Linked DNA regions of Nitrobacter winogradskyi Nb-255. The protein of the gene in region 1 binds, or shares a complex with, the protein of each later gene. Links are inferred from orthologs where the notes say so. Each region holds a gene or a part of one and is shown on either strand. Other genes may lie near its edges. The genes, in order: NWI_RS07880 and sdhA.

Region 1 (6,421 bases):
GCGATCCTCCGCGAGATTGGCAAGCTGCCGCATGATTTCGGTGGTGCCCATCAGGCGCTCTTCCGGGGTTTCCCAGTTCTGTAAGAACACCACTTTCATGTCGGGACGGACCTTCGCCGCCTGTCCATGCTGGCGGATGAAATACACCAGCCGATCGGGTTGCGCGAACTTGTTGTCGCGGAAGGAAATGACCGCACCCTTCGGTCCCGCATCCACCTTCTCGACATTGGCGCGGCGGCAATAGGCCTTGATGGCCGCGACCTTGAACAGATATCGGACTTCGTCCGGCAATTTACCGAAGCGGTCGCGCAGCTCCGCGGCAAAGCTGTCGATTTCATCATCGGTATCGAGGTCGGCAAGCCGGCGATACAACGATAGCCGAACCGCCAGATCGGCAATGTAATCCTCGGGGATCAATACCGGCATCCCGATGGTGATCTGCGGGGACCAGCGATCGTCGGCAATCTCCGTCACGCCGGTCTTGAGATTCTCGATCGCCTCCTCCAGCATCGACTGATAGAGTTCGAAACCAACTTCCTTGATGTGGCCCGACTGCTCCTCGCCGAGCAGATTGCCCGCGCCGCGAATGTCGAGATCATGCGACGCAAGCTGGAATCCCGCCCCCAGGGTTTCGAGCGACTGCAGAACCTTGAGCCGGCGTTCGGCCTGCGCCGTGATCTTGTGTTTCGACGGCAGCGTGAACAGCGCATAGGCGCGCAGCTTCGAACGCCCGACCCGGCCGCGCAACTGATAAAGCTGCGCCAGCCCGAACATATCCGAGCGATGCACGATGAGAGTGTTGGCGGTCGGGATATCGAGCCCGGACTCCACGATGGTTGTCGAGAGCAGGACATCGTACTTGCCGTCATAGAAGGCCGAGATGATGTCCTCGATTACCGTCGGCGGCATCTGGCCGTGCGCGACGGCGACCTTCATCTCCGGTACGTGCTTGTCGAGGAAATCCTTGACCTCGGCCAGATCGCTTACGCGCGGCACGACATAGAAGGCCTGGCCACCACGGTAGCGTTCGCGCAGGAGCGCCTCCCGGATCATCAGGGGATCGTGGGGCGCCACGAAGGTACGAACGGCCAAGCGATCGACCGGCGGCGAGGCGATGATCGATAGATCGCGCACGCCGGTCAGGGCCAGTTGCAGCGTGCGCGGAATCGGAGTTGCGCTCAGCGTCAGTACGTGGACATGCGCCCGCAGTTGCTTCAGCCGCTCCTTGTGGCTGACGCCGAAATGCTGCTCTTCGTCGACCACCAGAAGTCCGAGGTCCCTGAACTTGATGGATTTGCCGAGCAAGGCATGTGTGCCGACGACGATATCCACCGAGCCGTCGGCGATCCCCTTCTTGACCTTGGCCAGCTCCTTCGGCGACACCAGTCGCGAGGCCTGCGCGACATTGACCGGAAAACCACGAAACCGCTCGGTGAACGTTTTCGCGTGCTGACGCGCAAGCAGCGTTGTCGGCACGACGACCGCGACCTGCTTGCCATCCAGCGCGACGGCGAATGCCGCCCGCAGGGCCACTTCGGTTTTGCCGAATCCGACGTCACCGCACACCAGCCGATCCATCGGCTTGCCGCTTTCGAGATCCTCCAGCGAAGCCTGGATCGCGCCGAGCTGGTCCTCGGTTTCCTCGTAGGGAAAGCGCGCGCAGAACTCGTCGTACAGGCCCGACTGCACCGGCAGCTTCGGCGCCTCACGCAAATGCCGCTCCGCGGCGATCCTGATCAACTCGCCTGCGATCTCGCGAATGCGACTTTTCAGCTTGGCCTTGCGAGCCTGCCAGCCCCCGCCTCCGAGCCGGTCCAGTTCGACATTGGCTTGATCGGAGCCATAGCGCGATAGCAGTTCAATATTCTCGACCGGCAGGAACAGCTTGGTCTCGTTGGCGTAACGCAGTTCCAGACAATCGTGCGGCGCGCCACCTACTTCAAGCGTCTGCAAGCCGACAAAACGCCCGATGCCGTGCTCGACGTGAACAACGAGATCGCCCGCCGCAAGGCTGGTGACTTCCGAGATGAAGTTTTCGAGTTTGCGGCTGGCCTTGGGTGGCCGCACCAGGCGATCGCCCAGGATGTCCTGTTCGCTGATGACCGCGACAGATTCAGTTTCAAATCCGGATTCTATCCCGACAACGCCCAGCATGACCTCATTGCGGGGCGTTGCGTGAACGGTACGCCAGGTATTGATGCTCGTCAGGTTGAGCAGTCCGTGATCTTTCAGCATGCTCGCCATGCGGTCGCGCGAACCCTCGCTCCACAACGTCACGACGACTTTCTTTCGCGCGGCCTGCAACGCCTGTATGTGGGATCCGACGGACTCGAAAACGTTGAGAGTGGTGTCAGCCCGTTCGGGCGCGAAATTCCGCCCCTGCCGTGCGCCGGCATCGATGATATTGACGGATTCGTCCGGCATCGCGAATGGCGTCAACCGCACCAAAGCTGCTTCATTGAGGCGCTTTGCCCACTCATCCGGCGTCAGATAAAGACGGTCGGGCGGAAGCGGCTTGTAGGGCACGCCGCCGCCGGCTTGCTCAAGGGGCTCGCGGCGCGCTTCATGGTAATCGGCGATCTGCTTGAAGCGCTCGCTCGCGGCGTCTTCTCCCTGCGGCTCGATGACGATGGATGCGCCGTCAAGATAGTCGAACAGCGTGTCCATGCGTTCGTGAAACAGCGGCAGCCAGTGCTCCATGCCCGGATACCGCCGCCCTTCGCTGACAGCTTCATACAACAGGTCATCGCGTTCCGGTGCGCCGAAAGTCGCGACGTATCCCATCCGGAAACGCCGGATGGTTTCGGTGACGAACTGGAATTCGGAGATCGGCACCAGATCGAGCGAGCGTACGTCAAACAGCGTGCGCTGGGTTTCCGGATCGAATGACCGGATCGACTCCAGCGAGTCGCCGAAGAAATCGAATCGCACGGGATGATCGAGATTCGACGGAAACAGGTCGAGGATGCCGCCGCGAACGGCGTATTCGCCGGGTTCGCGGACCGTTGAAGAGCGATTGTAGCCGTTGTGCTCGAGCCATGCGGCGATGGAATCCATCGGAACCACATTGCCGGGTGCGACCGACAGGGCTTGAGACGCGACGATTTCGCGCGCGGGCACGCGTTGCAGGATCGCGTTGACCGTTGTGAGGATGATCAGAGGCGTCTCGCTGCCGGTTAGACGAGACAGGCGCGCCAGCGTCGTCAGGCGCTGCGCAAGCACGCCTCCATGCGGCGAGACCCGATCATAGGGCTGGCAATCCCAGGCCGGGAATTGCATCACGGAAATGTCCGACGCGAAAAATTCGAGCGCCCGCGCCAGTTGCTGCATCCGCGGACCGTCACGGCAGACCACCGTCAGGCTGACCGCCGCGGCTCGCCGCGTAGCGTTGGCCTTGATGGCTCGCGCGAGGTCAGAGACGACGAGTCCCTCGGCGCCCTCCGCGACATTCGCGAGCGTCAGCGGACGACCCGGTGACAGCGATTCCGCAGGCGACCTTGAAAAAGCTTTCATGCGCCCTGTCCCCGCCGAAACGACTTGATGCGATCGAACAGCGCGGTCCGGTATTCGGAGGCCAGCGGAGCGCCGTCGCTCAGCGCGGCGTAAAGGTCCGGGTCCGGAACCTCGATCAGGTTTTCGAGATCTTTTAACTCCGCTTCGGTCAATGAACCGATCTCCTCATCGACGAACCGGCCGAGGATCAGGTCCATCTCGCGCATCCCGCGATGCCAGCAGCGATACAGCAGCCGTTTGCGGCGGTCATCCATGCCCTCGCTCGATCGTGTCGATCCCGTCATTCGTCTATTCCAGGCAAACGCCAAAAGCCCGGACGAGCCGGGCCGGCACCATATAGCCTCCGGAATAATGGATGTCAGCATCCGTTTCGCGCATTGCGCAATCAGAGATTTGCATTCAAGGCTTGCAGTTGGTCCAGATCATTCCGCCCGAGTCCTGAGATGCGTCCCGCGCTGCTCAATCCGCTCTTTGTACCGGTGACCAGCCTGTCCGGCGTCGGACCGAAGCAGGACAGGCTGTTCCGGCACCTGCTCGCGCGCGATGAAACGCCGCGGCTGGTTGATCTGCTGTTTCACCTGCCTGCAAGCGTCGTCGATCGCAGGGCGCGACCCAAAATCCGTGACGCCGTCCCCGGCACGATCGTGACGCTGGAGGTGAGCGTCGACCGGCATCGCCCGGCGCCGCCCGGACGCTCGCGCGCGCCGCATCTCGTCTATGCCAGCGACGAAACCGGAAGCGTCGTCCTGACCTACTTCCGCGCTCAGCCGAGCTATGTCGAAAAACTGCTTCCCGCAGGCAGCAAGCGTTATGTGTCCGGCACGGTGCAGATGTTCGACGGCACGCTGCAGATCGTGCATCCCGACCGGGTTGTCGATGAAGCCGGGCTGGCGGAGCTTTCCGGCATCGATCCCGTCTATCCCCTCACCCAGGGTCTGGCGCCGGGGGCGTTGCGCCGCGCGATCGCGCAGGCATTGCAGAATCTGCCCGTGTTGCCCGAATGGACCGATCCGAAGATTTTACGTCGCTGTGGCTTTCCGCCGCTGGCTCAGGCGCTCCGCCGGGTCCACGTCCCCCTGGAGTTGACTGATACGCTGCCGGAAGGCCCGTTCTGGTCACGCCTCGCCTTCGACGAACTGCTGGCCGGCCAGCTTGCGCTAACGCTGGTGCGCGCGCGGCTTCGCCGCCCGGCTGGAAACCGGCACGCGGGCGACGGACACCTGCGCAACAGGATTATCGATGCGCTCCCCTACGCCCTCACCGCATCCCAACAGCAAGCCGTCGCGGCGATCATCGAAGACCTGCGGCAGCCGGTGAGGATGCTGCGGCTGCTTCAGGGCGATGTCGGCTCGGGCAAGACCGTGGTCGCGCTGCTGGCCGCCTGCGCGGTGGCCGAATCCGGCAAGCAGACGGCCTTGATGGCGCCGACCGAGGTTCTTGCTCGCCAGCATATCAAGACCATCGCGCCGCTGGCCGAACGGGCCGGCCTGCGGGTTGCGATTCTGACCGGCCGCGAGAAAGGCAGGGAACGGCGCGAGATCACGGCGCGCCTCGCCGAAGGCGACATTGACCTGCTTGTAGGCACCCATGCGTTGATCCAGGATGAGGTCACGTTCAAATCGCTGGCGCTCGCGGTGGTGGATGAGCAGCACCGTTTCGGCGTGCGCGAGCGCCTCGCGCTGACGACGAAGGGTGAAGCTGTCGATGTCCTGGTGCTGAGCGCGACGCCGATCCCGCGCACGCTGGTGCTGACCTATTTCGGCGACATGGATGTCTCCGAATTGCGCGACAAGCCCGCGGGCCGGCAGCCGATCGATACCCGCGCCGTTTCCGACGGCCGGTTGACCGAGGTCATCGACGCCGTTGGCCGCGCCGTGAAGGCGGGAAAGCTGGCTTACTGGATCTGTCCGCTGGTTGAGGAATCCGACGCCGTCGACCTGAGCGATGCCGAGCAGCGCTACCAAAGCCTCAAGGCTCGCTTCGGCGACAGGGTCGGCCTTGTTCACGGCAAGATGCGCGGCCCCGAAAAGGATCGCGTGATGGCGCAATTCGCGGCCGGCGAAATCAATCTGCTGGTCGCGACAACCGTCGTCGAGGTCGGCGTCGACGTTCCGGCGGCGACGATCATGGTGATCGAGAACGCCGAACGCTTCGGTCTGGCGCAACTCCATCAGTTACGAGGCCGGATCGGTCGTGGTTCGGAGCCCTCCACGTGCCTGCTGCTTTACCGGGAGCCTTTGGGCGAGATGTCAGCCGCCCGGCTGCGGGTGATCCGGGAGACCACGGACGGATTCCGCATTGCCGAAGAAGACCTGAGGCTGCGCGGCGAAGGCGATGTGCTCGGCACGCGTCAAAGCGGCCTGCCCGGCTATCGCGTCGCGCGCTCGGATGTCCATGCGCAACTCATCACGCTGGCCCGCGACGAAGCCCTGCGCATTCTGAAGCAGAATCCGAATCTCACGGGCTCGCACGGCGAAGCCTTGCGATGCCTGCTGTATCTGTTTGAGCGCGACGAAGCCCTGCCCCTGCTCGGCGCGGGTTAAAAGCGAGGCATGTCTCCGGGCTGGCCCCCGAGCATGAAAGACCTATTCGCGTGAAGAAAACGCTACAGGTCGAGGTCTGGACAGCCTCCGCTCCTCACCCTGTGCTCCTCACCCTGTCAGGCGCAAGGGCTCCAGGCATCAGTCAACCTTCGCAGCCGTTGTCGACGCGAGGTTGGAGGCATTCGCGACCCGCGCCGCCTGGGCCATTTCCGCGAGGGCCGCGAGCTTCTTCTGCGAATCGGAGTTCGGCTGAACCACGCCGGCCGACATAATCAAGGTCGCCGCCTCCTCCGTGCTCATGTCGATCTCGACGACCCTGTTTTTGGGCACGTAGAAGAAGAAGCCCGTGGTCGGGTTGGGCGCGC
Region 2 (6,390 bases), 1.4 Mb from region 1 along the record:
GCGCGATCGGAGCAGACGTCGCAGGAGCGGGTTTCATCGCAGCCGGCGGCGTGCCCTTTGGTGGAGACGGCGGGGCGACGGCTGACGGCGCGGGCGGTTTCGGGGCAGCCGGCGGCGTGGCTGGCTGAGGCGATGGTGCGGCTCTAGGCGTCTCTGGAGCAGCGGGAGGTGTTGCTCGCTGTGGCGATGCTGTCGGCCGCGAAGGCGGGGCCGCCGGGGGTATGGCGGGTCGCGGCGGAGCGGCCGTCGGAGGTTTCGGCGCCTTGGGGCGCGCATGAGGAGGCGCCGCCGCGGGCTGGCTGGCTGCCGGACGATCGGGTGCGGCTTTCGGCGGTCCCTTCCGCTTGTCCTTGTCGCCGTTCTCGCCCGAGGGCGTTGCCTGCGCGAACTGGACCGGCCCGGATTGCGCCTGTGAAGGCGTCACCGTCAGCGACGAGAGAGTGAGAGCCGACGTGGCGAGCAGGAGCAGGCGAAAATGCGTCATGGCTATTTCTTCCAAGAGAGATTTCGGCAGCAGGACCAGCCTGCCGTCAGTGAGCGGGGAACCGATCAATCGATAGCGATAAGGCTGGAGTGTGGCGGTGATCCGTTTTCGCGCGAGCGGATCAGACATGCGGCATTCGTCGCCTGTCATTCACCGATCCGGATTGCACCGACCTGGATTGCCCCGACCTGGATGGCTCGCGCCGTTGCATTACGCTTGGTGACGCATATGCATCGTGGCGGGAGGCTGCGCGGGCGGTGTCGGAGGAGCCTGTGGCGGCAGCTCATCGGGCATCTGGCCGGGTAATTCCCGCGGAGGGACGGGCGCATCCGGTTCGTGTGCTGGCGGCGGAATGTCGGGACCAGGCTGGGGGCTTCCTGGCGGGTCTTCGCGAGGCGGCTCCGTCGGACGGCCAGGCTCCGCGGGCGGCACTTCGGTCGGTTCATCCCCCATCAGGCTTCTCCATTCGGCGTTTCCAGATGACAGGTCTCGCCCGCAACCTCGGACGATTTGCTCCGGACCTGAAACGCTGGAAGCATGATCCCGAAAAGTGGAAACGGTTTTCGGAAAAGATCATGCTCAAACAAAAGATAAGCGACGAGCCTGGTTCAACGCGTTTTCTTCACGCGAACAGGCCATCCGCTTCGTTCGAAACGCTATAACGGGTTCGGGGCTGTGATGTTCCGGAGCTGCTGTTCGAGACGATGACGGCACGCCTTCGGCTGCCGACATCGGCGCCGGCTGCCGCGCGCGCAGGATAGTCGCGTCAGCTGTGCCCCGTCATTGCACGGGAGTCAGACCTGGCGCTCGACCAGCTTCAGCTTCAGCGTGGCGATGGCTTCCGCTGGATTCAGACTCTTCGGACAAGCCTTGGTGCAATTGAGGATGGTGTGGCAGCGATAGAGCCGGAACGGATCCTCGAGATAGTCAAGACGCTCGCCGGTGGCCTCGTCGCGTGAGTCGGTGACCCAGCGCGCCGCTTGCAGCAGGGCGGCGGGGCCGAGGAAGCGATCGCTGTTCCACCAGTAGCTCGGGCATGCCGTCGAACAGCAGGCGCACAGGATACATTCGTAGAGGCCGTCGAGCTTTTCGCGATCCTCGCGGCTTTGCCGCCACTCCTTCTGCGGAGTCGGCGTCGCGGTCTTCAGCCACGGCTCGATCGAGGCATACTGCGCGTAGAAATTTGTCAGGTCGGGAACGAGATCCTTCACGACCGGCTGGTGCGGCAGCGGATTGACCTTCACCGCGTCGCCGGGAATGTCGTGAAGCGATTGGGTGCAGGCCAGCGTATTCTGGCCGTTGATGTTCATGGCGCAGGAACCGCATACACCCTCGCGGCAGGAGCGGCGGAAGGTCAGCGTCGGGTCGATATGATCCTTGATCCAGATCAGGCCATCGAGCACCCTGGGGCCGCACTCGTGGAGATCGACATGGAAGGTGTCGACCCTTGGATTCTCGTCGTCGTCCGGATTCCAGCGATAGACCTTGAATTCGCGGGTTTCGGTCGCGCTTCCCGGCTTCGGCCAGGTTTTGCCTTCGGTCACCTTTGACTTTCTCGGAAGCGCGAACTTAACCATCGGTGCGTCCTTGCTGTATGTCCGTCATTGCGGGTCTCATCCGGCGATCCATCTACTCGCATCCATCTACTCGCGAAGGATGCGCGGATCATGGTCGCGCATGACGTTATTATAGCGTTTTCGAGCGAAGTGGATACCGGTTCGCGTGAAGAAAACGCGTTAAATCAAGATCATAGAGCCTCGCCTCTGATCCCGACAGAAGCGATAAGGCTCTGGCTTCGGATCAATATACCCGCGCCTTCGGCGGGATCGACTGAACGTCGTTTGTCATCGTGTAGTCGTGTACCGGGCGGTAGTCGATCGTGGTGACGCCGCGATCGCTGAGCCGCGCCAGCGTGTGTTTCATCCAGTTCTGATCGTCGCGTTGCGGGTAGTCCTCGCGCGCATGGGCGCCGCGGCTCTCGGTGCGGTTGGCGGCGCAATCCATCGTCACCACCGCCTGGGAGATGAGATTGTCATACTCCATCGTCTCCATCAGGTCCGTGTTCCATACCAGCGAGCGATCGAACACGGCGAGGTCGGAAATTCCTTCGTGGACCTGGTGAATCAGTTTCTGGCCTTCAGCCAGGGTATCCTGGGTGCGAAAGACGGCGCAGTTGGCCTGCATCACGCGTTGCATGTTCTCGCGCAGCCTGGCGGTCGGCGTGCCGCCTGCGGCGTAACGAAATTTGTCGAGGCGTCCGAGCGCCATGTCGCTGGAGTTCGCGGGGAGATCGGGCTGCTCGGCGTTGGCGGTGAGCTTTTCGGCGCAGCGCCGGGCGGCGGCCCGACCGAACACCACGAGATCGATCAGCGAGTTGGAGCCAAGGCGGTTGGCGCCGTGCACGGAGACACAGGCGGCTTCGCCGACCGCCATCAGGCCCGGCACGACCGCGTTGTCATTGCCGTCCTTTTTGGTGACCACCTCGCCGTGGAAGTTGGTGGGGATGCCGCCCATGTTGTAGTGCGCTGTCGGCAGGATCGGGATCGGCTCGCGGGTGACGTCGACGCCGGCGAAGATCTTCACCGTTTCCGAAATGCCCGGCAGCCGTTCGTGAAGCACTTTCGGGTCGAGATGGTCGAGGTGCAGGAAGATGTGGTCTTTCTTCTTGCCGACGCCGCGGCCTTCGCGGATTTCGATCGTCATCGCCCGCGAGACGACGTCGCGCGAGGCGAGGTCCTTGGCGGACGGCGCGTAGCGCTCCATGAAGCGCTCGCCCTCGGCGTTGACCAGATAGCCGCCTTCACCGCGCGCGCCTTCAGTGACGAGGCAGCCCGAACCGTAGATGCCGGTCGGATGAAATTGGACGAACTCCATGTCTTGTAACGGCAGGCCGGCGCGCAACGCCATGCCGCCGCCGTCTCCGGTGCAGATATGCGCCGAGGTGCAGGAGGCATAAACGCGCCCGTAGCCGCCGGTTGCGAGAATGGTGGTCTGGGCGCGGAAGCGGTGCAGCGTGCCGTCGTCGAGCTTCAGCGCGATCACGCCGCGGCAGGCGCCCTGATCGTCCATGATCAGGTCGATGGCGAAGAACTCGATGAAGAATTCGGCGGCGCGGCGCAGCGCCTGACCGTACATCGTATGCAGCATGGCGTGACCGGTGCGGTCGGCGGCGGCGCAGGTTCGCTGGGCCTGGCTCTTGCCGTAATCGATCGTCATGCCACCGAACGGGCGCTGGTAGATCCTGCCGTCTTCAGTGCGGGAGAACGGAACGCCCCAGTGCTCGAGTTCGTAGACCGCCTCCGGTGCGTTACGCACCATGTATTCGATGCAATCCTGATCGCCGAGCCAGTCCGATCCCTTGACGGTATCGTACATATGCCAGCGCCAGTCATCCTTGTGCATGTTGCCGAGCGAGGCGGAAATGCCGCCCTGCGCCGCCACGGTGTGTGAGCGGGTGGGAAAAACCTTGGTGATGCAGGCGGTGCGCAGGCCGGCCTCGCCGCAACCCACGACGGCCCGCAGTCCGGCTCCGCCGGCGCCGACGACGACAACGTCATAGGTATGATCTTCGATGGGATAGGCCTTGCCGTTGACGGCCGCCGCCGCGTTGCCGTTTCCGGCCATGAACTAAACTCCGGATGACAATTTGAAGATGGCGTAAGCGGCGGTCAGCGCCAGGGTCACGGAGAAAAAGTTGTTCGCCATGATCGACGCCAGTTTTAGCTTTCCGTCGTGCACGTAGTCCTCAATGATCACCTGCATCCCGATCTTCATATGCCAGATGCTGGCGACCACGAACAGCAGCATGATGATGGCGATCGGCGGCGAGCCGAGAATCTGCGCCGCGCCCGCCTGGTTGCGGCCGAGCAGGATCATCATCACCACGACCATCGGTACGATGAGCAGGATCATGGCGACCGAGGTGAGTCTCTGGCGCCAGAAATCCGTCGTGCCGGAATGGGCCGAGCCATGGTTGCGAACCCGCCCCAGCGGGGTCCGCATGGACTTCGCGCCGGATGGCGGCGTTGCGGTCATCGTCCTCCGCCTCCGATCGCATAGGCGGCGATCCAGAGCAGCGCCGTGAGCAGAATGCCGCCGATCAGCGTCGCCCTGGTCAGCCACTCACGCTCGGTCGGCTGGAATCCGTAGCCGAGATCCCAGACGAGGTGGCGAACGCCGCCGAGCATGTGATGCATCAGCGCCCACGTGTACCCGAACGCGATCAGCCGTCCGGCCCAGCTCGACGTGAAGGACTGGACCGCGGCGTACGCGCCGGGCCCGGATGACACGGCCATCAGCCACCAGACCAGCAACAGGGTTCCGAAATAGAGCGCCACGCCGGTCGCGCGGTGGACGATGGACAGCGTCATCGTCAGGGTCCAGCGGTAAATCTGCAGGTGCGGCGAAAGCGGTCGTTCGATCCTGACGGTCATCATGGCTTCGCTGGTTGCGGGCACGCGACGCAAGCCCTGTTGGGGATCCGCGACAAGCAATTCTGCTCATATACTTATGGAGTTGAGCCAGCCTGTGCAACGTTCAATATCGCTGTTGACGGATAGCCGCTGGGAACACCGCCTTCACAGTTTCTTAACATCATGCGGCAGGAAGCCGCCGGGGACCTTCGATCCGTACAGGCCGGCATAGGTATGGCGCAAAATATTCTTCTGCACCTTGCCCATGGCGTTACGAGGCAGTTCGTCGACAAAGATGATTCGCTTCGGTATTTTGAACTTCGCCAATCGCCCATCCAGCGCTTTCAGCATTTGTTCTTCGGTCATGTCTCCATTCTTGCCGCGGACCACGACCGCCGTCACGCCCTCGCCGAAATCCGGATGAGGGACGCCGATGACCGCGCTCTCGGCCACGCCCGCGAGCGCGTCGATTTCGCTTTCGACCTCCTTCGGATAGACATTGAGGCCTCCTGTTATCACGAGGTCCGTGCCGCGGCCGAGAATGTGCACGTAATCCCGGTGATCGATCTTGCCGATGTCGCCCGTGATGAAGAAGCCGTCGTCGCGAAATTCGGTCCTGGTCTTCTCGGGCATCCGCCAGTAGCCCTTGAACACGTTCGGGCCCCTGACCTCGATCATGCCGACGCTTTCGCGCGGCAGCTCCTTTCCGCTCTCCCGGTCGGTGACGCGGACCGAGACCCCACGCAACGCAGGGCCCACGGCACCGGGAACGCGATCGCCGTCATAAGGATTTGACGTGTTCATGCCGGTCTCCGTCATGCCGTAGCGTTCGAGCAGGGCGTGACCGGTACGCGCCGACCACTCGCGGTGAGTGTCGGCGAGCAGAGGAGCGGAGCCGGAGATAAACAGCCGCATAGGTCCGGTCGATTCTTTCGTCAGCGCCGGATGTTGCAGCAGGCGCGTGTAGAAGGTCGGCACGCCCATCAGCACGGTGGCGCGCGCCATTATGTTGATGACAGCTTCCGGATCAAACCGCGGAAGAAAGATCATCGAAGCGCGTGCAAGCAGCGTGACGTTACCAGCCACGAACAGTCCGTGAGTGTGATGGATTGGCAGCGCGTGGATCAGCACATCCTTTTGGGTGAAGCGCCAGGCATCGACGAGGCTCATGGCGTTCGATGTCAGATTGTCGTGAGTCAGCATCGCGCCCTTGGATCGCCCGGTCGTGCCTGACGTGTAGAGGATCGCGGCAAGGTCGTCGCCTGCGCGCGCAACCGTGATGAAATCAGGCTTTGCTGTCGTGGCGGCTCCGGTCAGCGATCCCTTTCCCTTCGCGTCCAGGGTCTCGATCGTAGCGTTCACTTTCGATGCGATCGCCTGGAGACCTCCTGCTTTCGAGGGGTCGCACACCACCAGCGATGGCTCGGCGTCGGTGATGAAGTAGTCGAGTTCGCTGAGCGTATAGGCGTCGTTGAGCGGCAGATAGACCGCGCC

The links.
Region 2: the proteins of NWI_RS07880 (region 1) and sdhA are in contact, whole or in part, in a crystal structure (PDB 6C12), measured with the Escherichia coli proteins. The link is inferred for Nitrobacter winogradskyi Nb-255 from one-to-one orthologs.

The regions. Positions count from the first base shown.
Region 1 is NC_007406.1:1,643,197-1,649,617, forward strand. Bases 2,154-5,105 are described here. They hold NWI_RS07880 (succinate dehydrogenase assembly factor 2), read right to left. Parts: upstream 3,798-5,105; coding sequence 3,510-3,797; downstream 2,154-3,509. Other genes in these bases: mfd (transcription-repair coupling factor), read right to left, coding at 2,154-3,513; recG (ATP-dependent DNA helicase RecG), read left to right, coding at 3,957-5,105. Outside these bases: more of mfd, read right to left, coding at 1-2,153; more of recG, read left to right, coding at 5,106-6,056; NWI_RS07890 (DUF502 domain-containing protein), read right to left, coding at 6,195-6,421. UniProt on the Escherichia coli protein: An FAD assembly protein, which accelerates covalent attachment of the cofactor into other proteins.
Region 2 is NC_007406.1:3,034,143-3,040,532, reverse strand. The notes cover bases 1,697-4,617. They hold sdhA (succinate dehydrogenase flavoprotein subunit), read right to left. Parts: upstream 4,109-4,617; coding sequence 2,285-4,108; downstream 1,697-2,284. Other genes in these bases: sdhC (succinate dehydrogenase, cytochrome b556 subunit), read right to left, coding at 4,516-4,617; sdhD (succinate dehydrogenase, hydrophobic membrane anchor protein), read right to left, coding at 4,112-4,486; NWI_RS14540 (succinate dehydrogenase iron-sulfur subunit), read right to left, coding at 1,697-2,061. In the rest of the region: NWI_RS18045 (OmpA family protein), read right to left, coding at 1-484; more of NWI_RS14540, read right to left, coding at 1,279-1,696; more of sdhC, read right to left, coding at 4,618-4,917; NWI_RS14520 (malonate--CoA ligase), read right to left, coding at 5,062-6,390. UniProt on the Escherichia coli protein: Two distinct, membrane-bound, FAD-containing enzymes are responsible for the catalysis of fumarate and succinate interconversion; the fumarate reductase is used in anaerobic growth, and the succinate dehydrogenase is used in aerobic growth.